3 regions of the Oceaniserpentilla sp. 4NH20-0058 genome follow, and region 2 is predicted to be linked to each of the others. Evidence: predicted binding sites of a transcription regulator. Region 2 holds the regulator's gene; each other region holds the start of a gene.
The links. The regulator PhoB, encoded in region 2, activates phosphate uptake and scavenging genes when phosphate is short. The targets are predictions, from matches to a motif close to TGTCATANNNNTGTCANA.

Region 1 (10,079 bases), on a different contig from region 2:
CAAATTCATGAAGCAATAAATCTACCACCCCACTCATACTATAAAAGTCATTTGACTCAGTGATTAAGTGTTTATTTTTGATTTTATTCTCTGAGAAAATGACATGACGTAAGATACGAATATCTTGCTCATTATTTTCAATGCCGCCATGTTTGTATTGATCCCTAATATCATAAACGGATTGACGCGCCCGCTGACTATATAAAGATAGCTTCATAAAGCCATTGGGTTTTAAATTCATTAGTAAGTTTTCAAGAGCACAATGATATTGTGGGATATGGTGTAATACCCCGGAACATTCAATAATATCAAATGCATTTTGTTGTTTTCCTAGTCGAGTTAAATCAGCTAAATAGAAATCGATATTATCGATACCAAACTCTGCGGATTTTTTATAAGCATAATCTAAACTAGTTTGACTAATATCGATAGCCGTAACATTGGCTTGATAAAAGTATTTGGCTACATTCAGTGCATGTCTTCCCGTGCCACAGCCTGCCACCAATATATCTAATGGTTGAGTTAATAATTTTTCAGGAATATTAATCCACGGAAATTCATGCTGAAGAGCACGTCCGTAATTGGTCATGTTTCTGTTGTCTAAACTTTGCCACCTAGGGTAGGGGAAGCGTTCATACTGCCCTTTTACTTTGTGGTGATCGACTGATGGCATTTTAGTCAATGATTTAAATTCATGTTGTTTTTCATAGAGTAAGCTGTCATGAGCAAGCTTAATTTCAAAACTAATAGCAGGCCAACTATCATCAGAAAAAGAAAATAAGGTTTTATATTGCCCTAATGAGTACCAAGATTCATACATAGAAAACAACATCAGTGCACCAGAAATATCAGTTGGCGTGCATCCTGATAATTCTAATGATTGGTCCACCATGTTTTTCAAAGCCAAAATCATAGAGCGTTCTGCTTCAGAATAAGGCAACAGGAACTCATTCTTAATCTGATATTGGCAGATGGCTTCACATAACGGAATGTATTGATTAATTAATCGACCTTTTTTACTTGCATGAGTCAAAAGTTCTTGTCGAATGGCAATGATTAATTTTTCAAGTAACTCATTTTTTATGATGGTTTTTCTGAGTGTATCTAATAATAAGGTGCAGCTTGCCATATCATTAAACGAGGCTGCGCTACCCTGATGATTCAGCTGAAATTTAAATATTAGTACGCTGCAACAAAGATGTGACAAATTATCTAAGTTGACGTCATCCCATGACAAGTAGGTAATGAGGTCTTGCTCAAGCTCTTTATCATAATAATCAGCCACTAAGCCTTTAGCGCTTTCTAATAATCGACTTTTTACCTGTATATCTTGAGTTTGCGTTTTTACAAGCTGGCGATAAAGCTGAAAAGCCTCAATCTGACGACCTTGTTCGGCAATGGTATAGGCTAAACTGACATCTGCTCGTGTTTGTTTAGGTGCAAGCTCAATCGCTTTTCTGAACGCCTTTTCAGCATATTCAAGGTCGTGCAATGCAAGGGCTACATGCCCTGCGCTATACCAATAGCCAGCATTTTCTGGCTCTAACACTAAAGCTTGTTTGATATATGCTTGTGCTAGCTCAAACTGACCTGATTCAAGCTCAATTCGGGTTAATAGGTTTAAGCACTCCGTCTCAGCGGAATAAAGTTCCAGTGCCTGTTTAATGATTGATCTGGCTTGTTGTAATGACTCTGAGCGAACAGGGTCCTCATGAGAAGACACAGAGTCATTAAATAAAACAAATGCTTGTTTTTTTAATTCAGATAATTGCTTAAGTGCGTGTTTGCTAATCTTCTGTAATGGTTTGTCAGAAGTCTGATTACTTAAAGCCATAGCTCAATCCTTTCGCTCCTAATTTAAAGCGATGAAAATGATGCTTAGCTACAAGCACAGCTTGTGCCATATATAAAATCACAATAAAATCAATAGCTTACGTTAATTTTAGGTTTTTTTTAGGCAAGTGATTGCCGCTTGATTTAAGGATGTCATCCGCTTTTTTAGTGGGGAGGAGGTAAAAACACACACAAACTAAATTTATTATTAAAGAAATTGAATGAGTAGCCGTTTACATAATAGAAGTAACCGGAGGCAATGAGTATGTATACAAAAGGCGCAAAGGAATACAGTCAAGTCAGTTTGCAAACGGAGGTCATGGAAGCAGACCCCCATAAATTGATTCAACTACTACTAGAAGGTGCTTTAACTCGATTATCCATGGCTAAAAACTATATCGAGAAAAAAGACTTTGCCGCAAAAAATGAAAAGATAGGTCGGGCCATAGATATCATCTGTGCGTTACAAGAATCCCTTGATCATGAGCGTGGTGGTGAAATCAGTGCAAACCTAGAAAGGTTATATGATTATATGTCTAGGCGCCTTTTTGAGGCTAATAGCAATAATGATGCAGAGATAATCAATGAAGTAATGGGGCTGTTGTCAGAAATAAAATCAGGCTGGGAAGGTATACGAGCCAGCTATGAAGATATTAAAGGTCAGGGGAAAATCGATACAAGCGTGCAAAGTAGTCATTTATCGGTTTAATTTTGTTTAGATGAATACAGCCAACTTAAAGGGTCTAATTAAGGCCCTTTTTTGATTTTATATAGATTCCCTCTAAGATTTTTTTTAAAAACTAATCGTTACACTTATATGACAGTTGAGTTTCTAGAAAAAAATTAATAAAAAGGGGTTTACAGGTGATAGAAATTTTGTCACAAATGAACTATGTCAATAAAGCAAAGAACATTTTGCTTTAATTGATTCAATAAAAAAAATAATAAGACTATTTTTCGTCATTTATTTGACCTAATCAAGCACATCGACTTTACTAGTACTAACTAGTCAAATTATCGACGATAAATCGGCTTTAAAATGATGAAAAAACTCAAGGAAAAGGTGCACCATGTGGCGAGAAATTAAAGTCCTGTTGGTGGATGATAACGAGCAACGTCAACATGACATGCGCGTTTTATTAGATTTTTTGGGCGAAGAATCATTTAGTAGTGCTACTGCAAATTGGCGAGAAGTCGTCGAGGGGAATGATGATCCTAGTCGTATAGTTGCCTTTTTAGTTGGTGACTCAAATAAAAAAACATTATCCAGTTTATTTAATGAAATAAATGAATGGGATAAGGGAATGCCAATCATTTACATCGGGGATCAAGATCTACCTTCAGAGCTTTCCGATGATGTTCGCAGAAGTATTATTTCGCAAGTTAAAACCCCACCAAGTTATAATAAATTATTAGATAGTTTGCATCGGGCGCAAATATACCGTGAACACTTTTCGCAAAACAGAGTGCGAGGAGAACGTCGCCCTGTTCAGCTATTTCGTTCACTTGTTGGAACAAGCCGCCAAATTCAATATGTCCGAGAACTCATGCATCAAGTGGCGGACAAAAGCGTCACCGTTTTAATTACAGGGGAAAGTGGAACAGGTAAAGAAGTTGTTGCGCGTAACCTTCATTATCACAGTACTCGTAGAGATGCGCCCTTTGTCCCTGTAAATTGTGGGGCTATTCCAAATGAATTAATTGAAAGTGAATTATTTGGTCATGAAAAAGGTGCATTTACAGGGGCCATTACATCACGAAGCGGTCGCTTTGAAATGGCGGAAGGTGGAACACTATTTTTAGATGAAATAGGCGACCTTCCTTTAAATATGCAGGTGAAATTATTACGTGTATTGCAAGAACGCACTTACGAAAGAGTGGGTGGAACAAAAACGTTGCATACCGATGTGCGAATCATAGCCGCCACCCATAAAGACTTAGATGCCATGGTGGCAGATGAGACTTTTCGCGAAGACTTGTATTATCGTTTAAATGTATTTCCAGTAGAAATGCCAGCATTGCGTGATCGCAGAGAAGATATTCCTCTATTACTTAATGAATTAATTTCGCGGATGGAAAATGAAAAACGCGGCTCTATTCGTTTTAATAGTGCTGCAATCATGTCCCTATGTCGACATGATTGGCATGGTAATGTTCGTGAGTTAGCGAACCTTGTTGAGCGGTTAGCTATCTTACATCCTTATGGTGTAATAGGGATTCCGGAATTACCGAAAAAATTCTGCCATGTAGATGACGGAGATGAAGATGAAAGCCGTATGCAAGAGCCTGTTATCTTACCAAGTGAGCCGGGCCTTGTTGGTTTAGATACACCTGCATTGCTACCGGTTAACGGAATAGATTTAAAAGATTACTTAACCAACCTAGAACGCTCCTTAATTCAGCAAGCATTAGATGATGCGTGCGGTGTAGTGGCGCGAGCAGCTGAAAAATTACGCATACGAAGAACGACTTTAGTCGAAAAGATGCGTAAATATGGCTTACAACGAAAAGAAAAAGAACACGCCGAAGAACTTGATGAATAATTTATAAAGCCCGAAAGGGCTTTTTTTTTGCCTCTAATCCCCCCTTATAATCTCATTACTTCTAACGTGATATGTCATTTATATACTATCTAATTATAAAAAAATAAGACGGCACACTATTTGCCATTAACCCTATAGTTATTCCTATTAGCCATTAATTTGGCTCAATGATCGACTTTAGGTGTGAAGTATATGACGGCTTATATTGAGATCCCCCAAGAAGTCCAGCCCAAAGAGGGTTTGCGTCAAGCATTTGAATTATTCAATCAAATGTCAAAAGAACTAACCGATAGTTATAGCAAACTTGAAAATCAAGTGCATACATTATCCGGTGAACTGGCTGAGGTCAGTGCTGCACGTATTAAAGAACTCAAAGAAAAAGAACGCCTAGCGGACCGATTACATAGTTTGCTTCAGTTATTACCAGGTGGCGTTGTTGTGTTAGATGGAAATGGGCGAGTGCAAGAAAGTAATCGTGCTGCACACTCAATGTTAAATCATGATGGTTTGCAAGGTCAGTTATGGCGTAGTGTTATTAGTCAGTATTTTCGACCAAGAGAAGACGATGGACACGAAGTATCATTAATAAATGGTCGACGTTTAAGTATCCAAACTTCCAGTTTAGAAAATGAGCCAGGTCAAATTGTTTTAATGACAGACCAAACAGAAACACGGGAATTACAGGCAAAACTGGCTCGTCACCAAAGGCTCATGGCCATGGGAAAAATGGTGGCTAGCCTTGCCCATCAAGTGAGAACACCATTAGCGGGAGCTATGTTGTATAGCCAACATTTAGCTAACGATAACTTGGAAAGTGAAACTCGCATTAAGTTTTCTAAAAAATTGGGTCGCCAGTTAAAAAATATAGAGGCACAAGTACGCGATATGCTCATATTTGCTCGTGGCAGTGCGCCTTTAAACCAACGAATTAATCAACAAGATTTAATTCAGCTGGTTATGGAGGCAAAAAATATCTTGCATAAGCAATATCAGGCAGAAATTGATATATCAAGTGAATACTCGGATAGCCAAATTCAGTGCCATGAAGAAAGTTTAATCGGAGCAATTCAAAATCTGATTTCAAATGGGATAGAAGCAGCTGAAGAGTTTTGTGATTCAGCCAAAATTCAAGTGCATATTTGTGTTAAAGAAAATTATTTGTACATATCGGTTTGCGATAACGGCCCAGGATTAAATGCCAATGTTAGTGAAAAAATTACCGAGCCATTTTATACAACAAAAAGTAATGGAACGGGTTTGGGCTTACCTGTTGTTAATGCCGTTGTTCGTGCCCATTACGGTAAATTAACTTTCTTTAATCGTGAACAAGGGGGGGCTTGTTTTGTTATGGCATTGCCTATTAGCCATCAAGAAGTTAATAAGGAGGTGGATAATGAAACTATTTAAGATGCTAGTGGTAGAAGATGATTCTCAATTAAGAGAAGCCATCGTCGATACCTTGCAATTAGAAGGTATTAAAACGCTGGAAGCCAATAGTGCAGAATCGGCTATAGAGTTGTTAAAAAACCAGTCAGTTGACATGGTGCTATCAGATATCAGCATGGGAGCATTGTCGGGTTTTGATTTACTTAATCACGTAAAAAGCCAATATCCTACTACCCCTATGGTACTTATGACTGCTTTCGGAGAGGTAGAAAAAGCAGTACAGGCTATTCAGCAAGGGGCAATGGATTATCTTGTTAAGCCATTTGAAGTTAATGTGTTAGTGGAAACCGTCAATCAATTCCGTAATCAAAATGGTGACGCTGGAAGTAGCAATGACCCAGTAGCCCAAGACCCATCAAGTAAAGCACTTTTAAAATTAGCAAAACAAGTGGCAGATAGCGAAGCAACTGTATTAATTAGTGGTGAAAGTGGAACAGGTAAAGAAGTATTAGCACGTTATATTCATCAAAATAGTCCAAGGAAGTCAGGGCCATTTATTGCAATAAACTGTGCAGCTATTCCAGAAAATATGTTGGAATCCACATTGTTTGGTTATGAGAAAGGTGCTTTTACTGGTGCTTATAACAGCATGCCGGGCAAGTTTGAGCAAGCTCAAGGTGGCACCTTATTACTTGATGAAATTAGTGAGATGGAAATTGGCTTGCAAGCAAAAATATTAAGAGTCCTGCAAGAGCGTGAAGTTGAGCGTCTCGGTGGGCGAAAAACCATTCCATTGGACGTGAGAATTTTAGCTACTACCAACCGTAATTTATTAGAATATGTCAGTGAGAAAAAATTTCGTGAAGACCTATATTACAGACTAAGCGTTTTCCCATTACAGTGGAAGTCGCTGCGTCAACGCCCTCAAGATCTATTGCCAATCGCTGAACGCCTGCTAACTAAGCATTGCAAAAAGCAAAATAAGCCCACGTTAATATTTGATGAAAGTGCCCAGTATAAATTACAACAACATAATTGGCCCGGTAATGTGCGTGAACTTGATAATGTTATCCAGCGAGCGCTGATTATTCAAACTGGCCATAGTATTACGGCAAGTGACATTGTTTTGAATATGGAGCCCATGAGCAACACTCATGTGCCTAGCCATTTTTCAGGTTTGGATATGGAAGTGCCCAGTGAATCATTGGTTGAATCAGTACCACAAGATGCCTTAGGAGATAATTTAAAGCAAACCGAATACACATTGATTTTGGATGCTTTGAAACATGAAAAAAATAAAAAACGAGCCGCTGAAAAGTTAGGCATCAGCCCCAGAACCCTAAGATACAAAATGGCCAAAATGCGCGAACAAGGAATTGATATACAAAGGCAATTACTAACTTAGGCGAAATATGGAATTGGCCTATGTTATGCAAATAATACGAACAGTAATTAAAAAATGTCAGGAAGACGTCTTTTAAGTAAGTAGGGCACAGAAGCCACCTCCCAGTGGCATTTAATTGGCTTACGATTGGGTTTATCGAGGTATATATGGTTGATCGTGCAGATATTAATAGCGTACTTTCACAATTACGAGAGGTGCGCTCTCAAATAAAATCCCCCAATGAAGTGCCTACTTCAGCAGCGGATCGTTTAGCGCAAGAAGTAGATAAACTGCAAAATCAAAGCGCTAATTACCCAAATATCGAAGCTGATCCCAATGTCCCTGACTTTCAAACCATGTTTGGCAACGCCATTAATAATGTTAATGAGCAGCAAATGCAAAGCTCTGAATTACGCACACGGTTTGAAAAAGGTGACCCTATGGTGGACTTACCAGAGGTAATGATTGCCGCGCAAAAAGCCAGTGTTTCCTTTGACGCAATGAAGGAAGTGCGAAACAAACTGGTCGAAGCATATAAAGACATCATGAATATGCCTGTTTAATAATATGTTGAATAATTCATTCGTCTACGCAGTTAAGGTTATCTAACATGGCCACAGAGAACGTACCGGCAGAAGCAGGACGAAGCCTGCCAATGGAATCGGACCCTAATGCCGAGGGAACTGCCGATTCTTTCAATGAGACTCTGCCAGATGCAATGGATGCCAGTGAAATAAACCCTATTATGATGGGCTTTAATAAGCTCACAATCGTACGTCAAATTGCACTACTGATGGGGTTTGCGGGATTACTGGCGTTAGGAATAGGGGTTGTAATTTGGTCACAAGAAACACTATACCGTCCCTTAATCAGCAATCTAGAAGATTTTAACGCTAAAGAAATACTTCACATATTAGATGAATCAGGGCTCGATTATCGCATTAATCCCACCACAGGTATTGTTACCGTTCCGGAAGAAGATATTCATGAAGCACGTCTTGCATTGGCACCGGTATTAGCCGAAGTTGAAGATACCATAGGCTTAGAGTTACTTGATAAAGAACAGGGCTTGGGCACCAGTCAATTTATAGAAAGTGCGCGCTATCGCCGTGGCTTAGAAGGGGAACTTGCTAGAACCATCTCTAGTTTACAAAGTGTTAGAAATGCACGTGTTCACTTAGCCTTACCTAAACAATCTGTCTTTGTTAGGGATGATCGAGAACCTAGGGCTTCTGTATTTCTAGAAATATATGGCGGGAAAGGATTAAAAGAAGCACAAGCCGAGGCCATCATCAATTTGGTGGCCAGCAGTATTCCACAATTACCTGTTGAAAACGTCACATTAGTTGATCAAAAAGGGAATTTACTCAGCAAGGATGACAAAACAAACGAAGATATCCTAGCGGCTAAACAATACCAATTTACCCGCAAACTTGAAGACAACCTATCATCACGTGTGCAACGCATTTTAGAACCTGTCTTGGGCGTTGAGAATTTTCAAGCAGAAGTCACAGCCGACTTAGATTTTACCGCAGTCGAACAAACACAAGAACTATATAACCCAGACTTAATCGCATTACGAAGCGAGCAGACATTAGACGAAGAAAGCATAAACAAACCAGATGGTGGAGTGCCTGGAGCATTGTCAAATCAGCCACCAGGGGCCGCTGAGGCTCCAGAGGTGGCTGGAGCTGGTGCTGACGGAACAGGTCAGCCGCTTGAGCGTCGAAGTGAAGCCACAAGAAACTATGAAGTTGATCGAACTTTGAGCCATACTCAGCATCAGGTAGGCAAAGTACGCCGCGTTACCGTCTCGGTTGCGGTGAATGATCGTAGTCGTGTTAACCCACAAACGGGGGTAAATGAAGCAGTGCCGTGGTCTGTTGAAGAGCTAGCTCGGCTCGAATTACTAGTGAAGGATGCAGTAGGTTTTAGTGCGGCCCGTGGCGATAGCGTCAGTGTTGTGAACAGTGCCTTCCTAGGAGGCCCACAAGAACTAGGTGAGCCTGAATTCTGGCGTCAGCCATGGTTCTGGGAAATCGTTAAACAAGTTTTAGCCGGTCTATTTCTACTTATAGTGATATTCGGTGTCATTCGCCCAATCGTTCGAAATCTTATTGAGCGCGGCAAAATGGATGAAAATGCTGAAATCGAAGGTGAGCTGGACGAACTCGGAAGCAGTGATGATTTATTTGGAGATGACAAAGTGACCTTGGCTGGGGCTGATGAATTTCTTTTACCGGGTGCCTCTGAAGGCTTTGAGCGTCAACTGGATGCTCTACGTGGATTAATTGCAGAAGACCCAGCTAGGGTAGCGCAAGCATTTAAGAAATGGGTGAACAATGCCGAATGATGATGCAAAACAAGCAGTAGATCAGGGTCAAGCACCTGCGCCAAAAGGTGAACTTTCTACCTTAGACCACAAAGAGCGCGCTGCTATTTTGTTGATGAGTTTAGGGGAGAAAGATGCCGCAGAGCTGTTAAAACATCTTGGACCAAAAGAAGTACAAGCAGTGGGTGCTACTATGGCCCAATTAAAAGACATTACTCAGTCCCAAGTGGAAGGGGTTGTGGCGGAATTTCTAGACAGTCTTTCAGGGCAAACAGGTTTGGGTTTAGGAGCAGATGAATACATCCGAAGCATGCTTACCCAAGCTTTAGGCGCAGATAAAGCCGGCGGCTTAATAGATCGAATATTACTAGGGGGCAATACTACCGGTCTTGATACCCTTAAATGGATGGAGAGCCGTGCGGTTGCCGATGTTATTCGACATGAACATCCACAAATTCAAGCCATTGTAATTGCTTATTTGGAGTCGGATCAAGCCGCTGAAATCTTATGCAACTTCGATGAAAAAGTGCGATTAGATATCATGATGCGAGTTGCATCGTTACAAGCTGTGCAGCCAGCTGCCTTACAAGAACTCAATGAT
Region 2 (10,079 bases):
GTTTCATAGCATTACTTTTTGCCTGGTTTTAAAAATTTGGTTAACCCTTGGAACCACATCACTTCAGCAAAATTACCACTGATTACTAAGTCTTTATTTTGAATACCCAGCATAAAGGCTTTTTTATCTTTAGCGGTTAAGATGTTCATAGCCACTTGAGGGTCTTTGAACGTTAAAGTAAATGTAGGTTCTTCAGTTAAACCCGAAGAAGATTTCACCTTACCATCTTTTACCGTGTAGTGACGACCACTGCCACTTTGAGTTTGAATCTGAAACACTAAATCCTTACCTTTAATATATTCCGCACAGGCTGGATTTTTTTTCGCTGACTTTTTCAATAACTGGGCAATAACCCAAAGTAAGAATTTAAACTTAAACATGAGAGCCACGTATTAATAATTTATGAGTATAAGAATGTAACGCGCACAAAGGCGCCGCGGCATCATACCATGGTCATCGGAAGCTTCAATCAAGGAAGGATTGCTCGGCCCTACTTGAAGCAAGGCCGGGGCAAGAGGGCGTTTAGCTGTTTACCGCATCTTTAAGAGCTTTACCCGGCTTAAAACCAACTGAGTTACTGGCTTTAATGGTAATTGCTTCACCGGTTTGAGGGTTTTTGCCTTGGCGCTCTGCACGATGTTTTTGCACGAAGCTACCAAAACCCACTAGGCTAACAGGGTCATTCTTACGTAGAGACTCAGTAATTTGGTCAGTAATAATAGTAATGATTTCAGCGGCTTTATCTTTACTGATGTCCGCTTGGTCTGCCACAAAAGCAGCTAATTCAGGTTTACGCATAATACGTTCCGACTTTCTTATTGTTGTTATTACGCCAGCATAGCCGGCAGTTTCTTGTTCATAGCCATCTTTTCAGCAACACAGTCACCGGTCAAGGCATAACCAAGCAAATTACCACTTGTGTCCTTAAAAAGTGCTTTAAAATGTGGCGATTGACCATGAATTTCCCACTCACCTTGGACGTTTTCCGCCGCAGGGCAGGTTACGATTGGCAAGGTTGGGGTTTTCACCATAACAGGCATCACTGGATATACTACTTTAGTGGGTGTACCCGCTAGAGTTTTAGCCAAGGCCCGAGCGCTATTCATCAACGGCAACACATAAAGCAAATTCAAACCATCCACTTCAGCACAGTCACCTAATGCATAAATATTTCCATCGCTAGTTTGCAGGTGTCTATCTACTACGATTGCACGATTCACCTCTAATGCAGCTGACTGAGCTAACGCGACACGGGGCTTTAAACCCACTGCGCTTAAAATAACATCGGCGGTTAATTGAGTGCCATCCGATAAATTAGCAGCATACTGATCCCCTTGCTTTTCGACCGAGGTCACCGCTTTTTCCAGATGTAACGTCACCCCTAGCTGCTCAAGAGCAGGTATTAACGCTTCGCCACATGGCTGAGGCAATAAGCGCGATAACGGTTGAGCATCTGGTGCAACTAAATCCACCTCATAACCTGCACTGCCTAAGTCATGTGCGTATTCGCAGCCCACAAGACCAGCACCGAGAACTAAGACACGATTTTTGCCCTGTACGGCGGCATGAAATTGCTGATAATCCATCAGGTCATTCACGTGATACAAATACTCAGCGCCATCAATTGGCAATTGAAACGGTTCTGCACCTAGGGTCAACACAAGGTCACTGTATTCTAAAGCTTCATTCCCCAGCATTACTTGCTTTTGCGCAGGGTTAATCGCAGTAATGGTTTGATGTGTACGAATCTCACACTTAAGCTGTTCCGCCATGGCGCCCGCATCATTCATGGCTAAACCATCGGCATTTTTGCCCTTACTAAAACCAGTACTTAACATGGGTTTAGAGTACTGACGACCATCATCAGCGGTAATCATCACCACTGCACGCTCGGCATCCGCTTTGCGAAATTCTTTTACCAAGTTATAACCAGCTAAACCGGTTCCGATGATCACAAGAGGAGCTGTCATAAAGATGCCTTTATTATCTCATTACGCAAAATGCTGGATGTGAGACGAAAAACGCTCAAATATTTATCCAGCCATAATACAGTTTATCGAGTTAGAAGTGTCGCTTGAAGCGTGACTGACGATAATCTAGCCCGGCAAAAAGAGTCCAATAGAAGGCGTGTATAACTAATACATAACGACTACAAGACTCTTTTTAACAAAGCTAGGTTAAGTAAAGTAGCTTCTTTGGATTTTAAATTTCGATCATCTCGAAATCATCTTTGCCAACACCGCAATCTGGGCACAACCAATCTTCAGGAATATCATCCCAACGGGTTCCCGCCTCTAGGCCTTCATCTGGGCAACCTTCAGCTTCATCGTAAATCCAACCACATACAATACATTGCCACTTTTTATAATCTTGAGCCATGATAGCCTCCCAACTTTTTAAGGGCCGAACCTTACCCAAAACTGACGAACGACACAATTAATCCAATGCTTATTAAGCTAAATTCACACAGTGCCGTCCCTTGCAACTTGATTTCCAATGGGGTTTGGGCCATTGTGCGGCGGATATTGTTTAAGGCATCAGCATGCAGTTAGCCCTTTCACCTCAATTTGCGTTACAACCTTGGATTGGCCTTTCTCCAATTCCTCATAGCGTGGTAAGTGGCCCTTGGCGTCATTGGTTATTAGATGCAGGTTCTCTTACGCAAAATCTTAAAGAGCTGGCTCCGGGGCGTTTCAGTTTGTCCTTGATTGACCGCCGCTTTGCAAGCCCAACGCTTTCTGAAAGTAATGCCTTGCATATGAATTCAAGACAAGACGCCTATATACGTGAGGTTGCCTTGTTCATTGATCAGCAGCCACAGATTTTTGCCCGTAGCATTATCCCAAGACGCACATTAACCGGCCATGAACGCCAATTACTCACGCTCAAACAAAAACCGTTAGGTGAGTTTTTATTTACCCATAAAAATATGCGCCGCGGCCCCATTGAAATCAAACGGGGCTTTTTAAACGGAAAGCCCGTATGGGCCAGACGCTCCGTATTTTATGTGAACCACAAACCCTTATTGGTTTGTGAGTACTTTCTGCCAAGCCTGCTACAGGTTAAAGCTGTTTAAGGTTAGAATGGCACCACTTCGACACGTGGTACAACAATGAATTGGTTATCTGATCGCTTTCCTAAATTGCCGTTTTATATTCAACTCATGCGCTTGGATAAGCCCATTGGTATTTATTTACTGTTGTGGCCAACCCTATGGGCGTTGTGGATTGCAGCCGAAGGGCGACCAAGCATTAGCAATGTGGTGATTTTTATTTTAGGTGTGATTGTCATGCGCAGTGCAGGTTGCGTTATTAACGACTATGCCGACCGTCACCTAGATGGCCACGTTAAACGCACTCAGCATCGTCCTCTTGCCCAAAAAGTCATTTCAGAAAAACAAGCATTAGGCCTCTTTGCCGGCTTATGCTCCAGTGCTTTCATCTTGGTATTGTTTACCAATGAATTTACCCTGTATCTGTCGTTTGGGGGCTTAGCATTAGCTTTTTGTTATCCCTTTATGAAACGCTACACCCACTTACCACAAGTGGTGCTGGGTGCCGCCTTCGCTTGGGCAGTGCCAATGGCGTTTGCTGCTGAACAGAATGCATTACCCGACGTGGTGTGGCTGATTTATACCGCCACCGTCACTTGGACTGTGGTTTACGACACTCAATATGCCATGGTAGACCGTGATGATGACTTAAAAATTGGAGTGAAAAGTACCGCTATTTTATTCGGCGAAGCCGACAACATGATGATTGGCGTATTGCAGGTATTCACCCTAATTAGCTGGTTAATGATCGCTTCTAAAATTGCCGCCACTTGGCCTTTGTATCTAGCCATTGCCATCAGTGCCGGTATTTTTGTCTACCATCAATTTTTAACTAAAAACCGAGATCGGGATTTGTGTTTTAAAGCGTTTTTACACAATCATTGGGTCGGTGCCACCTTGTTTGCGGGCTTATTTTTACACTATTTATAAAAACTTACGGCCTTAATTGATATGCATCTTATGCTATGTCACATATCTGTCATACTTACGTTGTGTAATATGCTTGTCATTATTTAGAAATTTAGAGCAACCTCTATGAAGCAGCAGGGAAAAAAAATCCTCATCGTAGATGACGAAGCGTCCATCCGCGAAATGATTGCCGTGGCCTTAGAGATGGCCGGTTACGAGTGCCTAGAAGCCAGTAACACGCAAGACGCATACAGTATTATCGTCGATGAAAGTCCAGAAATGGTTCTACTTGATTGGATGCTACCAGGTACCAGCGGCTTAGAATTTGCCCGCCGCCTAAAGCGCGATGATCGCACCAACGAAACCCCTATTATTATGCTAACCGCCAAAGGCGAAGAAGATAATAAAATCTTGGGCCTAGAAGCCGGTGCGGATGATTACATCACCAAGCCGTTTTCACCTCGTGAGTTAGTGGCACGCCTAAAAGCGGTATTGCGTCGCAGTACCCCACAAGGTATGGAAGACCCAATCTCAGTTGAAGGTTTAATTTTAGACCCTGTTTGCCACCGTGTTAGTGCAAACGAGGCACCACTGGACATTGGCCCTACTGAATATCGCCTTTTACAGTTTTTCATGACCCACCAAGAGCGTGCTTATAGCCGAACTCAATTGCTGGACCAAGTCTGGGGTGGTAATGTTTACGTTGAAGAACGCACGGTAGATGTGCATATTCGTCGCTTACGTAAAGCTTTAGGTAACGAATTTGAACATTTAATCCAAACCGTTCGTGGTACAGGCTATCGTTTTTCTACCAAGGCCTCTTAACGTTCATTTGTATTTGTTTGGTGTTGTACTTATATGAAGCATGACTGGCGCTCAGCTATTCGTCGTTTAATTTTCAGCCTAGCCTTGGCGTTTGTCGTTGGCTGGCTTTTCAACAAGCTGACACTTGCCATCATGCTAACCCTTGCTGTGTACCTAACATGGCACTTACACCAGCTGTATAAGCTTCAACAGTGGCTCACTTCTCGCGGCGCAGATGAACCCCCAACCAGTCACGGGTTATGGGGCAGTATTTTTGATGATGTGTATCGTCTACAGCATCGCCATCAAAAGTCTAAAAACAAATTAAAAGCCATGCTTAAACGGGTTCAAGATAGCACATCAGCCTTGAAAGACGGGGTTTTGATGGTAGATAGCCATGGTAATTTAGAGTGGTGGAATCAAGCTGCCAATGCCCTATTAGGTTTGCAAAATAGCAAAGACATAGGCCAACCTATTACCAATTTAGTTCGTAATCCTGATTTCAAAGCGTACTTTGAAAAGGCCCACTATGAATCCCCTTTAGAAATGGCCAGCCCCATTAACCATGACGCAGTACTGCAATTTCACATCACCTTGTTTGGCCGTAAAGATCGCTTGATTGTGTGTCGCGACATTTCTCACCTGCATCAACTTGAGGCCATGCGCCAAGACTTTGTAGCCAATGCCAGCCATGAATTACGCACCCCTTTGACCGTCATATCTGGCTATTTAGAAACCTTTATTGAATACAAAGAGACACTACCCGCCCGCTGGGGCCGAGCACTCACTCAAATGCATGAGCAAAGTCAGCGCATGCAGAATTTAATCAACGATTTATTAGTGCTAAGTCGTTTAGAAACCAGTAATGCACCGGATCAAACTCAGGTAAACATACCTAATTTACTATCAGCATTAGTAGCCGATGCAAAATCCCTAAGCGGCGACAAACAACATAACATTTTGCTCGAATGCGAAGATGTAAGCTTAATCGGTACCGATACTGAGCTATCCAGTGCTTTTGGTAATTTAATATTTAATGCGGTGAAATACACCCCAGCTAGTGGCGAAATAAACGTGAAATGGTGGCAAGACACCACAGGTCTGCACCTTGAAGTAAAAGACAATGGTTTAGGTATCGACCATAAACACATTCCAAGACTAACTGAACGTTTTTATCGCGCTGACCCTAGTCGTCACAGCGATACAGGGGGCACAGGCTTAGGTTTGGCCATTGTGAAACACACCCTGTTAAGACACGATGGCCATCTGCATATCAGTAGTGTATTGGGTAAGGGAAGCTGTTTTACCTGTCACTTTCCTGCCTCTAGAAAAGTGACCAATGCAAAAGTCATTAACGGCTAACGGACTTTTGCTACAAATTTAGACAGTGCCGCGAGTTTTTCCGGGTCCTCATCTTCGTATCGTACCTGCATATTAAACATCTCAGCATCGATACGTTTATCGGGTGAGATGACCGCACACACAAAGCAATTCACTCGCGCTACTATGTCTTCTTCTTTGCTGACAATATCCACCACCACTTGATCAAATAGCCTAGGCACCCCTTGCTCGCGCTTAACCACCAGCAACATTTCATTGAGATTAATGTCTTTAACAATGCACCTTAGCTCTTGGCCATCTGCGGTACGCACATGGGCCAAGGCCATGGTTCTATTGGCGGCTTTTTTCGGTTTTTTTGCACTTGAAACTAACTGAGCCGAAGGCGCAGCGCCTGCTAATAAACTGGCGGTTCCTTCTGCCTTCGGTGCGGCTTTTGGCTTTGGTGTTGCACCGCCAGTTAACAAACTAGCATTATCACTGCCTTGCTGAGCCTGTCTTGCGGTCTGTAATGGGCGAACTTTATAAAACTTGTAGATTAATCTGGCTAATTTAGTACCAAGCTGCTCATTGCTAAATGGTTTGCCAATATAATCACTGACCCCGGCTTCCACCGCCTTAACAATATGACTCTTTTCTGAGCGGCTGGTGATCATTAAAAAGGGGACTTTTTCGTAACGCTCTTCGGTACGCATCCACTGTAAAAGTTCAAGGCCGCTCATATTGGGCATTTCCCAGTCACATAGCAGAACGTGATAGGTGCCAGACTTCATTTTAGCTTGTGCTTTAAGGCCATCTGCCGCTTCATCGACTTGAGCATTTGGAAATTGGGCGCGTACGGCTTTTTTAACCAGATCCCTGATGAAGGTGGCATCATCTACCACTAATATATTCAGCGCCTTCATGGCCACTCCCAATAAAACCCTTAGTATCAGCCTAGCACACGATTAAGCGCTAACATGGCGCTATAGCTATTTGATGGTGGTTGCCACCAGCCTTAAATGGGTCTCGCTGACCCCTAACTGCTTAAGCCCTACGCCTCTAAACTGTAAATCATGGGTTACTAATGAATGCATAGTATCTATCACGCTGGGGGCGCAGCCTAATCCTAGATATATTCCCTTTATGACCCCTTTTGGTAATCGGCTATATACAACCCCTTCTTTGTTTTGATCTAAGGCTGAGACTGGCCGCACAAGGCGCCTTTCTCGTTCATAGGCAAAGTGCTCTGGCCGTCTGAATAACGCAGGGAATGGGTTCTCCTTGCAGGGGGCTGCTGGGCGTGAGTCATCATATTCAAGGGCTTCAAATATCTGCGGCTTTTGATTAAAGCTGGTGTGTGAGAAATATTCATGGCTAGGGTCTAATTTAATAGCGATGCACTGGTGCTGACAGCCAACCGACTCCCACAATCCTTGTTGATGAATATTGTCAAATAAACGAATAAAACCCACTTTTTCATATACGGCTTTTACAGCAACACTTGATTGTACTTGGCTGGCAAGCGCCTGTTGGTTTAATTGCTGCTCGATTTGCGCTCGATTTTGGCTTGCTTGTTCTAAATAATATTCAAACGTCACCATGGATTTAATATGTGGCTCTAGGGATTCATAATTTTTGCCCATGGCCGCACTGAATTCACTATCACTTAGAGGCTGCTGACTAACCGGACGGTGAACTCGCTTGTTTTCAATAAATGGGTCATTAAGATCATCTATTCCATTAAAAACCAACCTAAGTTGTTTTAAAAATGGCACATGATTTGGGTGAATAAATGTATACATAAGGCATCTATTATTTTTCTTTAAGTGTAGTCCTATTCATCCGTTTAACCTTAGTAAGCTTATGCCACCCCTCCTTGTAAGAGATATCCTACAAGACCTGTGAGATATCAAGTGAATATGATAAGGGAAATAACCGTTCACTTTATCTAGGCCTTCTAGAACCCCTATAAAAACTAGGTCTCTCGCTAAATCATGTACTTACGTGCCTTTTTATTACTTTTTAGCATCAGACAAAATTTGTATTTTTGGTAAATTAGATCGTGTTCAGGATGAACATAAAGGATGAAGGTAACGGATTTACCTGTTAACACGGAAGTGTGACAAAGGACTGACAGACCGCTATTGGAAGGTGGACCTAGGGTGCTTTGGCAGGAAATATCTAGGATAGATTATTTCCTGTCACTTTAACTTCACCCTTTTTTAAAAAGAAATACAATCGAACGGATTATCGATTAGCAAACAAATAAAATTCGGGGAAGAATTTTGTTTATGCTACAGCCCCTTCAGGATGAATGGGAATCAAAAATGGATTTTTACTATTTAAATCATGGGCTTTTTGGATAAAGCCCATTTAGGAAAACCAAGGTCGGTTACTGGATCAAGATGATCCGCTAGGAAGCCAATCACGGATGACATTTCAGCAACGCAAGATGCGGACACTACCAAGGATTGGTAATTGCTGAAACCCCTTTTGTTTCACCTCTTACAATTACCACAAACGATTTAACCACATAGCCAAACGCCAAGCGCCTTTAGCCAATTGCATTTGTATCGTGCTATCCGCTTGAGCTAAATACTCTTTTGATAATGGTTGATTCTCTTGGGCTTGATAAACAAAAGTCATGACCAACTCATGGCTCTCTTTTGCCCACCTCTGTGGACTGAGCAGATCAATATCCAATGGGGTTTCTAAAAGCCTATGAGTTGCAGATTCTAAATCTTTATCAAAGCGTTTAACCACTTGGTTATCCCAAAATTTATGTAAGCTCATGGACTTTTTATTGTATTTTATCTTGTACCAGTTACCGCCTCTATCTTCATATAAACCCGCATGTAAAGGTTGATGAATATCCCCAAATAAATGAACCAACATTTTCAAGGCCACAACTTTTTCACTATCGGTTCCGCTTTTAACTTTTTGCGTAAAGCGTTTAATCGCTTCAACAATGCAAGCGTCTTTTTTGCAATCACGCTCACGTTCATAGCTCACTGCATCCTTTGGCATGTTCACATAATGCAGAGGCTTTAGATAATCAAACTCTGAACGACTTTTGATGTGATCCGCCCAAACACTGGCTTGCACAAACGGCACTTTACCCGCACCTAAGATACGCTCTACATTGTGCTTAGCATCAGGCGTTAATTGCTCCCAAGCAGCCAACGCCACTAATTTGTGGCCATAATCTGAAAACGAAAATGCCCACTGAGAAACAGACACACACAGAATAAAAAGAAGTGATTTCATAAGGCCGTTTTTATTTGTACAAATGGGCGTCAGTATAAGCACAGGAAACAACCGTGAAAAGCATTAGCCCTTTTTATGAAACCGTTCAGCCAATATGCCAAGCATCACAAACGCACAAAACATCACAGGAGCAAAAAGCGACCTAGGTAATTGCAGCATCAACATATGCACTTGCGCAGACCCTCACACAGTTAGAGCCCCATAACCAAGAGTACAAAGCACCACAAAAGCAGATATTCGAATTAAAAATGGATAGGGCTTAACGAATACCCTCAACGTTTTATTAATGGCATCACCATAAATCACCAACAACGTTGCCACAAACGCCACCGCCATTTGCATACTGTAAGGCTTAAGCCATGCACCTGCCTGTAATAAAATGTCATTCAACCAAGCCATTTTTCACTCCTTTAAATTTAGTAAACTGAGATTAGATGATTTAAACAATCGAAACCCCTTCCTATGTTTCGTTTTGTAATGAGCATTTATTGACGCTTTATATTAGCGATTAAAACAAAGGCCATAACCCTTTATTCTCAAAGGTATTTTTAATAAATCACCTGAATTTACAAACAGTAATGGATAACCAATTTTTCAAATATTGATGGCTCATATTCCCCATTAATATAGCCTCCCCCTCGCTTACCATGAGAGCTGTGTCACACTTAGACCTATACATAACTTATGAAACGGACTGTTTACATGACGCAGAATTATCGCTTGGGGG
Region 3 (10,079 bases), on a different contig from region 2:
AAGAGATCGCTCTACATACATTGGTGGATTTGAAGAGGATGGCGGAGAGCGCTCGGGCGTGGAGCTTTCCTATATGGGTGAGTCGTCAAATAGACTGGCAAGTAAATTTAGTGTTGTGTTATATACAGGAAAAAATAATGAAGAAATAGAAGATAAATTTGGTGGAATGTCTTTGTCTCGTTATTACCATTTAAATCAGAAATACATAAACCCATATTTTGGGATAGGCCTATTTTTGGGTAGAACCTTTAATTGTACCTTGGAGGAGGAAGAAGAAGGAGACTGCCTAGAAAACTATACTGTTGTTACCTACCCCGAAGTTGGCATTTTGATTAAATTAGGTGAGCTACACTTGTATCCATTTGTAAGACGATATGACTTTGGTAATGAAAATACTTTCGGGTTTAATTTAAAACTTGGAATATAAAAAATGCGTAACATTGACATTTAATACTCAAATGATACACATGGGCAACAATGACTTTAACCCAGCCAGAAAGGTTTTTGATTTTTATATTGGTAAGTATCATCCTTAAGTATTCAACTTCCTAGATCCACAAGTTTTATCTACATAGGTAAAGCTCGGTCAAATCTCTAATAATCAATGGTGTTGGTTGGTGCGGATTGTAGAAAAGAATTGTTGCTTGGTGCTATTGAGTACTCGGGGTAGGAGGCTAATGAAGAAGAACGGCACAGGTGGATTTCATCTGTGCCGTTTTGATATGAGTGATTAAAGCTGGTTAATCTCCACCATTAATTCGTTGCTTAGTTGCTCTAGAGCGTCGCGCACATCATCAAAATCAACGTTGGTTGGGATATGCACACGGGCTTTGGTTTTAAATAATGGCTCGGCGCTCATGGCTGCGCTTTCAAACTGAGTATTTAACTCTAATACGTTCACCGCGAGGCTAGAAAGTGCTTTTGCTACGTCTTTTACAATACCGGGGCGGTCATTACCAATAATGCTGATTTTAGCGTTTGCTGTGGCGTCTTCTGCGGTCGGATTGCTAAGTTCTGTGTTGATGACCCAGCCAGTGCTTTTTAGTTTGTTTAGCTCGGCTTGAAGTTCTTCAATGTTAGCTTCGTTAATTTGAATTTTTACGATGCCTGCAAATTTACCAGCTAGTTGTGTCATTCGGCTTTCTAGCCAGTTACCTGAGTGATCTTTTACTAATCCGGATAGAGTGTCGACGATGCCAGGGCGGTCGTCCGTCATGATGCTGATGATAAAAAATGAAGACACAGGGCTACCTTTTTTCTAATTATATTTAGTTCACTATAACTTAGGCTTTTACAGGTTAAAAGCTATCTGAATCGATCAATAATATTATATTGTTCATCTATTAAATTTGTCACGTCCAGTGCGGCTTTTCGGCTTTCTTGGGCACTGACGGTGTTGTCTTGAGCGCTTTGCCTAATAACATCCATGTTTTTATTGATTTCATTGGACCCTTGGCGTTGCTCTTTGACGGTTTTGCTTATACTGGCCATTTGTTGATTAATCGCTTGGACGCTATGTTTAACTTGCTCAAGTGTCTCATGGGTTAGTTGTATTTGCTCAGCATTGGTTGAGGCTTGTTCACGAGATTGATCCATCACTGAGGTCGCCTTTTGGGCACCTTGCCTTAGTAATTCAACGATGCGGCGAATCTCTTCTGTTGATTCACTGGTTCGATTGGCTAAGGTTCTTACTTCATCGGCTACTACTGCAAATCCTCGGCCTTGCTCACCTGCACGAGCGGCTTCTATAGCTGCGTTTAACGCCAGCAAGTTGGTTTGTTCTGCAATGGCTTGGATGACCTCTAAAAAGCTGTGTATGGACTCAGAATGCTGTGCGAGGCTATTAACGTTTTCACTGGCTTGGTTAATGGTTTGTGCCATGGCATCTAGGCTTAATTTTGTTTTTTCCATGTGCTCTTCACTGGTCTTTGTGTCTTGCTCTGCTTTATGAGTTTGCTCTGCGGTTTGGGTGACAGATTGAGAAATAGAATCAAATTGAGTATTGATTTCTTCAAAAGAGGTTGCAAATAGATTAGCTGCATTCAATTGTTCGGTGAGTTTTTCAAGGCTGTTGTCGGCGGCTTTTTGGCTGGTGCTACTGGCCTGCCTAATGGGCGTGCAGGTGTCTTGAATGCGTTCACGTAGCGTAATGATTTGGCTTTGCATGTGCTCGAACGCCATGAGAATTTCCCCCGCGTCGTCGTCTCGTCCTGTGAATATATAGGCGGCGAGTGGGTCATGGGTAATACTGCGTGCTTTTTTCAGTACTAGTTTCATATTACGAAGTGTATTGCCTTGTAAAAAAGCCAAGCCAATAACCGGAATTAGGGCCAGTGCTGGTGTGAAAAAATGAGTGATAACCACAGCAGATAAACCGAGCATGACGCTGAAAATTTGCCCAATAGGTAGTTTACGAATCAAGTTATGGGTGGGCTTGGCAGTTTTACCGTTGTTGATCCTTTGGTAGACCTTTTCGGCGCGGTTGATTCTTTCTTTGGATGCTTTATAGCGCACGGATTCATAACCGACCACTTGGCCGTTTTCTTTTACGGGGGTGACAAAAGCGTCAACCCAATAATGATCGCCATTTTTGCAGCGATTTTTAACGATTCCTTTCCATTGTTTGCCCTGTTTTAGGAAGTCCCATAGTAATTGAAATGCGGCAGGTGGCATGTCAGGGTGACGAACTATGTTGTGGTTTTTGTTAAGTAGTTCGTCTTCAGTGAAGCCTGAAATGTCTAAGAAGTCTTGATTAACATGTTCAATACTGCCTTTGAGGTTCGTAGTAGAAATAATTCGTTCGTGGCTTTTTAACACGCGTTCATTATTTGTGATGGGCAGGTTTTTTTTCATATGAACACACTTGAGCTAAATCCGTTACGGCTTATTCTTTAAGGGTAGTCGAAAATTCCTAAAGTGAAACATGTTAAATTGGTGCATAATTGTGCTAACAATATCAAAAATAACAATATTCTAAGGTTAGTTATGGCTCAGTACATACTTTCTATTGACCAAGGTACCACTAGTTCTCGTGCTATTGTCTTTAATGATCTTGGACAAATAGTGGCTACGGCTCAGCAAGAGTTTCTGCAGTATTTCCCTAACCTAGGTTGGGTTGAACACGACCCTGAAGAAATCATTTCCACAGTGATAAGCGTATGTCAGCAAGCAATAGAGACTGCCAAATTAAGTGCCAAAGATATTGCAAGTATTGGTATTACCAATCAACGAGAAACCACTATTTTGTGGGACAAGCAAACGGGTAAGCCGGTATACAAGGCCATAGTTTGGCAAGACAGGCGTACCGCAGATTTTTGTAGTGAGTTAAAAAATCAAGGTTATGAGACGCTGATCAACGATAAAACGGGCCTTTTGTTAGATCCTTATTTTTCAGCCAGTAAAATCAAATGGATTTTGGATCACGTTCCACAAGCTAAAGAAAAAGCCGAGAGCGGTGATTTAGCGTTTGGCACCATTGATACATTTATTTTATGGCACCTAACGGGTGAGCATAAAACGGATGTCACCAATGCATCACGTACGTTGCTGTGTAATATCCATACGCTTTCATGGGATCATGAATTGTTGGCGTTATTTGATGTGCCAGCCTCAATACTTCCAACTATTGAACCTTCTTGTTGCCAGTTTGGATTTACTAAACCAGAAATACTAGGCGAAGCGGTTTTAGTTGGAGGCATGGCAGGGGATCAGCAAGCAGCTTTAATTGGGCAGGCATGTTTTGAAGAGGGTATGGCTAAAAGCACCTATGGAACAGGTTGCTTCTTAATTTTAAATACGGGTAATACTCCAAGAAAAAGTCAGCATCGTTTATTAACCACAGTGGCTTATCAAATTGGTGATGTGACCCATTACGCCCTAGAGGGCAGTATTTTCATGGCAGGGGCCACTATTCAATGGATTCGAGACTGTTTAAAATTAATTGATCATGCCAGTGAGACTCTTGACATGGCTCAATCTGTGGGTGCGAATAACCATGTTTACTTGGTGCCAGCGTTCACAGGATTAGGGGCACCTTATTGGGACCCAAATGCTCGTGGCGCTATCATGGGGTTAACGCGAGATACAGGTATTGCAGAGATTGTCACCGCTGGCTTACAGAGTGTGTGTTATCAAACTCGCGATTTATTAGAAGCCATGAAAAAAGACCAAGCTATGCCTGCTCGTTTGCGCGTTGATGGTGGCATGGTGGTGAATGATTGGGTTGTCCAGTTCTTATCTGACATTCTTGATCTGACAATAGAGCGGCCAGCCGTAACTGAGACCACAGCATTAGGTGCTGCGTTCTTAGCAGGTATTTGTGCTGGCATTTATAAGGATATGGATGAAGTAAGTCAGCTTTGGCAAAAGCAAGCTCAGTTTTCTCCGCTAATGAATGACGATGAGAGAAGCGTCCTTTATAACGGTTGGTTAGATACGGTATCAAGAGTGCGCACAAGTGAGTAAGATGACCCACCAATAAAAATAACAGGGTGAATTTCGCCTCTTTCAAGGAATTAGAATGTTGCAGTCCCAAAAGCAGGCCTTGCGTCTTAGGCGGTCTGTTTTATCAAATCTTGGTGTGTTGTCACTCTTACTTACTTGCCTGCTTGCATCGCATTTTGGTTATTTTGTCCTGTCTCATAGTCTTGTTCTTATTTTTACTTTCGTAATGTGGATAGGCCACGGCCTATTTGTGTTGATTATTGCTTGTCACGTTAACCTTAGATTCAAAGATGCCAGTTTGACTTTGCAACAAATGACTTGGGTGACACTGTGGATCAGTGTGTTAATGGCCAACATTGACGGCATTCGTCCATTGATGATGATGGGTTATTTATTAGTTATGTCGTTTGGTGCATTTAAGTTATCCATTCGTGGTTTTTATGGGTTCAGTTTTTTTATTTTAGCGTGTTATTTGTTTTCTCATTTTTGGGTTTATCAAACCCGCCCAGAAACATTGGACTTTTATGAAGAGTGTTTTTTGTTTTTGGGTTTTGGTTTTACGCTATGTGGTTTTTTACTCATGGGGAATGAATTCAGTACGTTGCGGCAAAGTCTCAATGATCGCCACAGGGAATTAAAAGGGGCGGTTTCACGCATAGAAGAGCTTGCCATTACGGATGAATTAACAGGTTTATATAACCGTCGATACTTGATGCAGGTGTTGAATCAACAAAAAGCTCTGGCTAATCGGAGTCACTACCAGTTTGTGGTGTGTTATATCGATTTAGATCACTTTAAAAAAGTGAATGATCAGTATGGGCATGCATTTGGGGATAAAGTGCTTTCTGCTTTTGCAGGTTTAATTCGTAGCTCTCTTCGAGAGGTGGATGTCGGGGCTCGCTTAGGAGGCGAAGAATTTGTATTAGTGCTGGCGGATACGCAATTAGAGAATGCCCTAGGTGCGTGTAAAAGAATGGCCAATAAATGGCGTGCTATGCACTTTGCCGAGGCTTCAGGACTTGAGTTCTCTTTTTCGGCTGGTATTGTCCAATATACTCCCCATGAATCTATAGAGTCAACGTTAGAGCTAGCCGATAGTTTGTTATATAAAGCGAAGAATAACGGTCGAGATCGAATTGAAATTCAATAGAATGGCCATCGAGCGAAGCTAGAGTTTGAATTCATTCATTCATTAATTAAAAATAACGCCGTAAAGAGACTCCCATGCTGTATTGCAAATAACCTAGTGCATCGTGTTCGACAAACTCTGGGTTTAACTGGGTTTGCATGAGTATGTTGTATTGTAAATGAGTGCTGGGAACCACATACCAGTAAGGGCTTAGATAATACCGATAATGCCAATGTAGTTGGATGCCAAACTTATAAACAGTGCTTTCTAAACTTGAAAGAGCTCTGTGGTTGGTGACTCGATTACTAAAACCTGAGTCCAATTGAGCCAGTGTTAGGCGCCATTGAAAATTCAGACCTTTATCGTCTTTTATGCGTCCAATAGTAAAACCAAATCCAGAGAAATAACCATCAAAAATATTCGCATTTGTATTGCTCAGTGTGCTTTTTGCTGGGGTAGCTTCTTGCGTATAAAATAGGCCCGCCGTATTGATTGGCCCTTCTTCTTTTAGACTCTCATACCAGTAAATATGACTTGTTTGAGTATCACGATTACTGGTTATTACATCTCCTTGGGTGATTGAGCTGGCAGCACCTGACTCATTGAGGTAAATATTGTTGCTTGAAATTTCGCCACTGAACTCACTTTTACTCCAATCAAATTGAAACCAAAACCCTTGATGTAGATGGCTTTGATAGATATTTATGTGTGCATCAATAGATAAGGATTGGGCACTGTATAGCACATCGAATCTTGGGCCTCGTGCCATCCAGCCTGCTGGCTTGAAGCGCTGAGCTTGTAAGTTTGCCTCAGCGCCATAGGCTAGTTGCTCTGAGGTTATATTTTGCCCCATGTAGTTGTGCTGCTGATTCAAATTGGCGCTATAAAGCCCCGCGTACTCTGCAGCACACGGAAAAGCCAATAAATTCAACATGAGAAGTGATAAGAGCCTCATGATAATGCTATCGACCGAGAACGACTTTTCTTCAATTTAGTCCCATCTGATAACACTGTATATATGTCATAAAACGGTCTTTCTAGTTAGGTTTGGTTGTATTGTGTACAGTTGGCTTTGCTAAGGCAGATTTTTTGTGCGAGCCCTCTAAATTTTATAGGTGTCTGAGGCGTTTTTTTTATCTTTAATATCAATTTCTCAGTCTTTAGAACTGTACTAATAGGATGGCAGTGTTAAACTTGCGCGAAATTTTTCCATAGGGTTCTAGCATGACTGAAACTGCTGAACAAATGACCTCGAAAACACAAAACCGCTTTTTAAGTTGGTTGATTCTATTGGCGGGTGTTTACGCCATATTACTGTCTGTAGGCATGGTAGGCTCCGGCTTTAAATGGGCTTCTGGTGGCTCCGAAGGGGCTCGAGAGCTTTTTGAATTTGCGACCAATCCTTTCCTCGCGCTTCTAATTGGTACATTAGCTACGGCTCTTGTGCAAAGTTCCAGTACCGTTACATCAGTGATTGTTGGTCTGGTAGCGGGTGGCTTACCAATCTCGATTGCTATTCCAATGATCATGGGTGCCAATATCGGTACGACCATTACTAATACTTTGGTAAGTTTAGGACACGTTCGCAAAAAGTCTGAATTCCGCAGAGCTTTTGCTGCTGCTACAGTTCATGACTTTTTTAACTTAATGTGTGTCGCTATTTTCTTACCACTGGAGATTATGTTTGGCTGGTTAGAAAAGGCCAGTTCATGGTTGTCTACTCACCTGATTAATGCTGACTCCATGAGCATGAAAGGGCTTAACTTCATTAAACCGATCACCAAGCCGGTTATTGGTGAAGTGAAGTCATGGTTAGGTGTAATGCCTGAGAAGTTTGCAGCTATCGCGTTAATCGCCATTGGTGTTATTTTGATCTTTATCTCTATAACCGTTATTGGCCGTGTACTTAAAGGTTTGATGGTAGGCCGCGCAAAAGCAATTTTACATGGTGCTATTGGCCGTGGGCCTGTTTCTGGCATTGCCAGTGGTGCGGTGGTGACAGTTTTAGTTCAGTCGTCTTCAACTACAACAAGTTTAATGATTCCTTTGGTGGGTTCAGGAGTGTTCAAGCCAAAAGACATTTACCCATTTACTCTTGGAGCTAATGTGGGTACGACTATTACCGCCTTATTAGCATCAACTGCGCTTTCTGGCCCTGGTGCTGTGGTTGGTTTGCAAATCGCCATCGTACATTTGTTGTATAATCTATCAGGAGTGTTGTTAATTTATGGCACACCGTTCCTACGGAATATACCATTACAAGCCGCCGAGCGTTTAGCAGAAGTAGCAACGCAGCGCCATTCATTAGCCGCATTGTATGTCTTGAGTGTATTCTTTTTGATACCAGGGCTTTGCGTGTTTATTATGTCGAGCTGGGGCTAAGGAGAGATAGTTATGGGTAAGAAGCGAATTACGGAACTGCAAAATCAGGTCAAGGAAGCAAAAAGCGCTCTTGCTGACCTAGAAAAGAAAGCGAATAAAAAGCTTTTAAAAGCTCAGCATAAGGTGGTTGAAGACCTAGAAAATATGATCGACGAGGAAACTTTGCGTCGTGAAAGTTTAATTGAATTAAGCGAAGAAGCTTGGCAAGAAGCCAAAGAGCTGATGGACGGCATGATTCAAAAAGTAAAAAATGTCGTGAAGTCTAAAGACTAACGATATGAGCTAAAACCCCTAATCATGTAAATGGTTAGGGGTTTTTTTATGCTTGTATGTTTATTTATAAGCTTAAAAACCAGCTTTGGTTATCAGGGTGTTTAAAGCAACTTTGAGCCGTTAACGCTTTAACATTTGGGTCGGTTAAATAGAATTGGATTTGCTGTTTAAGCTGCTGCACTAAGCTGTCATAACTGAAGCTTAAAAAGTTTTCACCATCATAAAATTGAACTTCAAATGACGGACTTAAAGCAACCCCTTGGTATGTTAGCTGTTTGCTTAAATTTTGACTGACGTTACGAAAGGCGAATTCTTTTAAAATAAAAGGGATGCAACTATGCATGCTTAATGACCAAGCTTCTCCATAAAACTCAGGGTCAATGGATTTTGCCTTATTGATAAACTCACTCATGCAGTGGTCAGTGCGTTTTAGGTATTTAGGTATATTACTGGGTATCGCATATTGGTATTGAATGTCGTAACTGGCATCCGGATTTTGCGAGGTATTTCCGTTGGCGACTAACTCATTATCCAGTATGACTTTATAGCTTTTTGGCCATACCTTGTCTTTATCAAGGTATATGCGAATCTTATGGACTTTATTTAGCCCTAATTGGCAGCGAGCAATGTTTTCAGCCAAGGTGACGTTTAGAAATTCGGCAAATCGGTCGAAATGATACTCTAATTTTGTATTAGCCATACTTCCTCCTGAAATGGGGATTCTTATTGTTAAGCGTTATAATTAATAAGCTGTTTATAATAAGAACTACTCTGTGAGTACTCTTTTAATAAGTATAGACAGAGTAGCGTATCAAGCTTGGCTAGGTTAAGCCTTTAATCTACTGGCCTTGTAAATAGGCGATAACATCATCATGGTGGGTTTTGGTTTTGAATTTGTCCATGATATGAACAAGCTTGCCTTTTTCATCAATAATGAAGGTGATGCGGTGGATACCATCAAACTCACGTCCCATGAACTTCTTAGGGCCCCATACGCCGTATTTATCGGCAATTGAATGGTCTTCATCAGACAATAGGGTGAAATTCAGGGCATCACGTTCTTTGAATTTTAATAGGCGTGCAGGAGCGTCGGGACTAATCCCTAGGGTAACCACATTTAGTTTATCTAATTCTTTTTTACTGTCGCGAAGGCTGCAAGCTTGTGTGGTGCAACCCGGTGTCATGGCTTTTGGGTAAAAATACAATACAACAGTTTTGCCGCGATAATCTTTAAGTGCAACCTTATTGCCATTCTCATCAAGGGTTGAGAAAGCAGGTGCAACTTTACCTATGGTAGGGCGAATCATGGGTATTCCTTATGACGTTATGTGTAAAAGGGAGGTTAGCCTTTTAATTTCAATGTGATGGGGGTTTTAGGCACACAGCAGCAAGGTAGGATTTCACCTTCGTTGATCCACGCCATGGGCTCTTGTAGGTACGCAACTTCCCCTTCGATTAAATCAGTACGGCAGCCGCCACAATAGCCTTCTCGGCATTGATAAGGTAGTTGAACCCCTTGAGCTTCAAGGCTTTCAAGTAAATTGCTGGCAAAATGAAATTGTAATGGTTGCTCTATGCCTTCAACCAAAACAGGGTATTGAGGTTTTTCAAGGCCCTGAATTTCCAGTTGTTGTTCTTCTTGTGGTGCCTCAGGGTTATCAAGCGGTAGGTATAGCTCAGGTTGGGCGATATCTGGTTCACTAGAACTAGGTACCACAGGACTTTCAAGTTGAAAGTCCTTGTGGGAATGGGCGTCATCTTCAAGATGAAAGCCGCTATCGATATCGTCCTTTTTTTGTCTCATTGCCAGCATAACTTATAGGGCTTTACAGTTCGATGTCACTGAAGTCTT

Region 1: the regulator PhoB is predicted to act here: its motif matches at 2,639-2,656, upstream of ABWV45_RS08100 (sigma-54 dependent transcriptional regulator).
Region 3: the regulator PhoB is predicted to act here: its motif matches at 6,592-6,609, upstream of ABWV45_RS05430 (Na/Pi symporter).

What each region holds. Positions count from the first base shown of each region.
Region 1 covers NZ_BAABWE010000005.1:20,224-30,302, forward strand. Annotated here, with positions in the region: gene ABWV45_RS08090 (methyltransferase domain-containing protein) at 1-1,834, opposite strand, end outside; gene fliS (flagellar export chaperone FliS) at 2,093-2,542, shown strand; gene ABWV45_RS08100 (sigma-54 dependent transcriptional regulator) at 2,904-4,376, shown strand; gene ABWV45_RS08105 (sensor histidine kinase) at 4,569-5,783, shown strand; gene ABWV45_RS08110 (sigma-54-dependent transcriptional regulator) at 5,770-7,167, shown strand; gene fliE (flagellar hook-basal body complex protein FliE) at 7,314-7,709, shown strand; gene fliF (flagellar basal-body MS-ring/collar protein FliF) at 7,757-9,499, shown strand; gene fliG (flagellar motor switch protein FliG) at 9,489-10,079, shown strand, end outside.
Region 2 covers NZ_BAABWE010000004.1:531-10,609, reverse strand. Annotated here, with positions in the region: gene ABWV45_RS06690 (dicarboxylate/amino acid:cation symporter) at 1-7, opposite strand, end outside; gene ABWV45_RS06685 (helicase) at 12-380, opposite strand; gene ABWV45_RS06680 (HU family DNA-binding protein) at 523-798, opposite strand; gene ABWV45_RS06675 (FAD-dependent oxidoreductase) at 828-1,970, opposite strand; gene ABWV45_RS06670 (rubredoxin) at 2,203-2,379, opposite strand; gene ABWV45_RS06665 (chorismate--pyruvate lyase family protein) at 2,543-3,076, shown strand; gene ubiA (4-hydroxybenzoate octaprenyltransferase) at 3,113-3,982, shown strand; gene phoB (phosphate regulon transcriptional regulator PhoB) at 4,088-4,786, shown strand; gene phoR (phosphate regulon sensor histidine kinase PhoR) at 4,820-6,127, shown strand; gene ABWV45_RS06645 (response regulator) at 6,124-7,008, opposite strand; gene ABWV45_RS06640 (hypothetical protein) at 7,075-7,887, opposite strand; gene ABWV45_RS06635 (S1/P1 nuclease) at 8,597-9,352, opposite strand; gene ABWV45_RS06630 (DUF3392 family protein) at 9,536-9,751, opposite strand; gene ABWV45_RS06625 (cyclic di-GMP-binding domain-containing protein, MshE-related) at 10,055-10,079, shown strand, end outside.
Region 3 covers NZ_BAABWE010000003.1:37,706-47,784, reverse strand. Annotated here, with positions in the region: gene ABWV45_RS05460 (hypothetical protein) at 1-427, shown strand, start outside; gene ABWV45_RS05455 (glycine cleavage system transcriptional repressor) at 731-1,243, opposite strand; gene ABWV45_RS05450 (methyl-accepting chemotaxis protein) at 1,306-2,853, opposite strand; gene glpK (glycerol kinase GlpK) at 2,986-4,464, shown strand; gene ABWV45_RS05440 (GGDEF domain-containing protein) at 4,520-5,593, shown strand; gene ABWV45_RS05435 (hypothetical protein) at 5,640-6,527, opposite strand; gene ABWV45_RS05430 (Na/Pi symporter) at 6,797-7,954, shown strand; gene ABWV45_RS05425 (hypothetical protein) at 7,967-8,227, shown strand; gene ABWV45_RS05420 (hypothetical protein) at 8,292-8,927, opposite strand; gene bcp (thioredoxin-dependent thiol peroxidase) at 9,067-9,534, opposite strand; gene yfaE (class I ribonucleotide reductase maintenance protein YfaE) at 9,570-10,031, opposite strand; gene nrdB (class Ia ribonucleoside-diphosphate reductase subunit beta) at 10,054-10,079, opposite strand, start outside.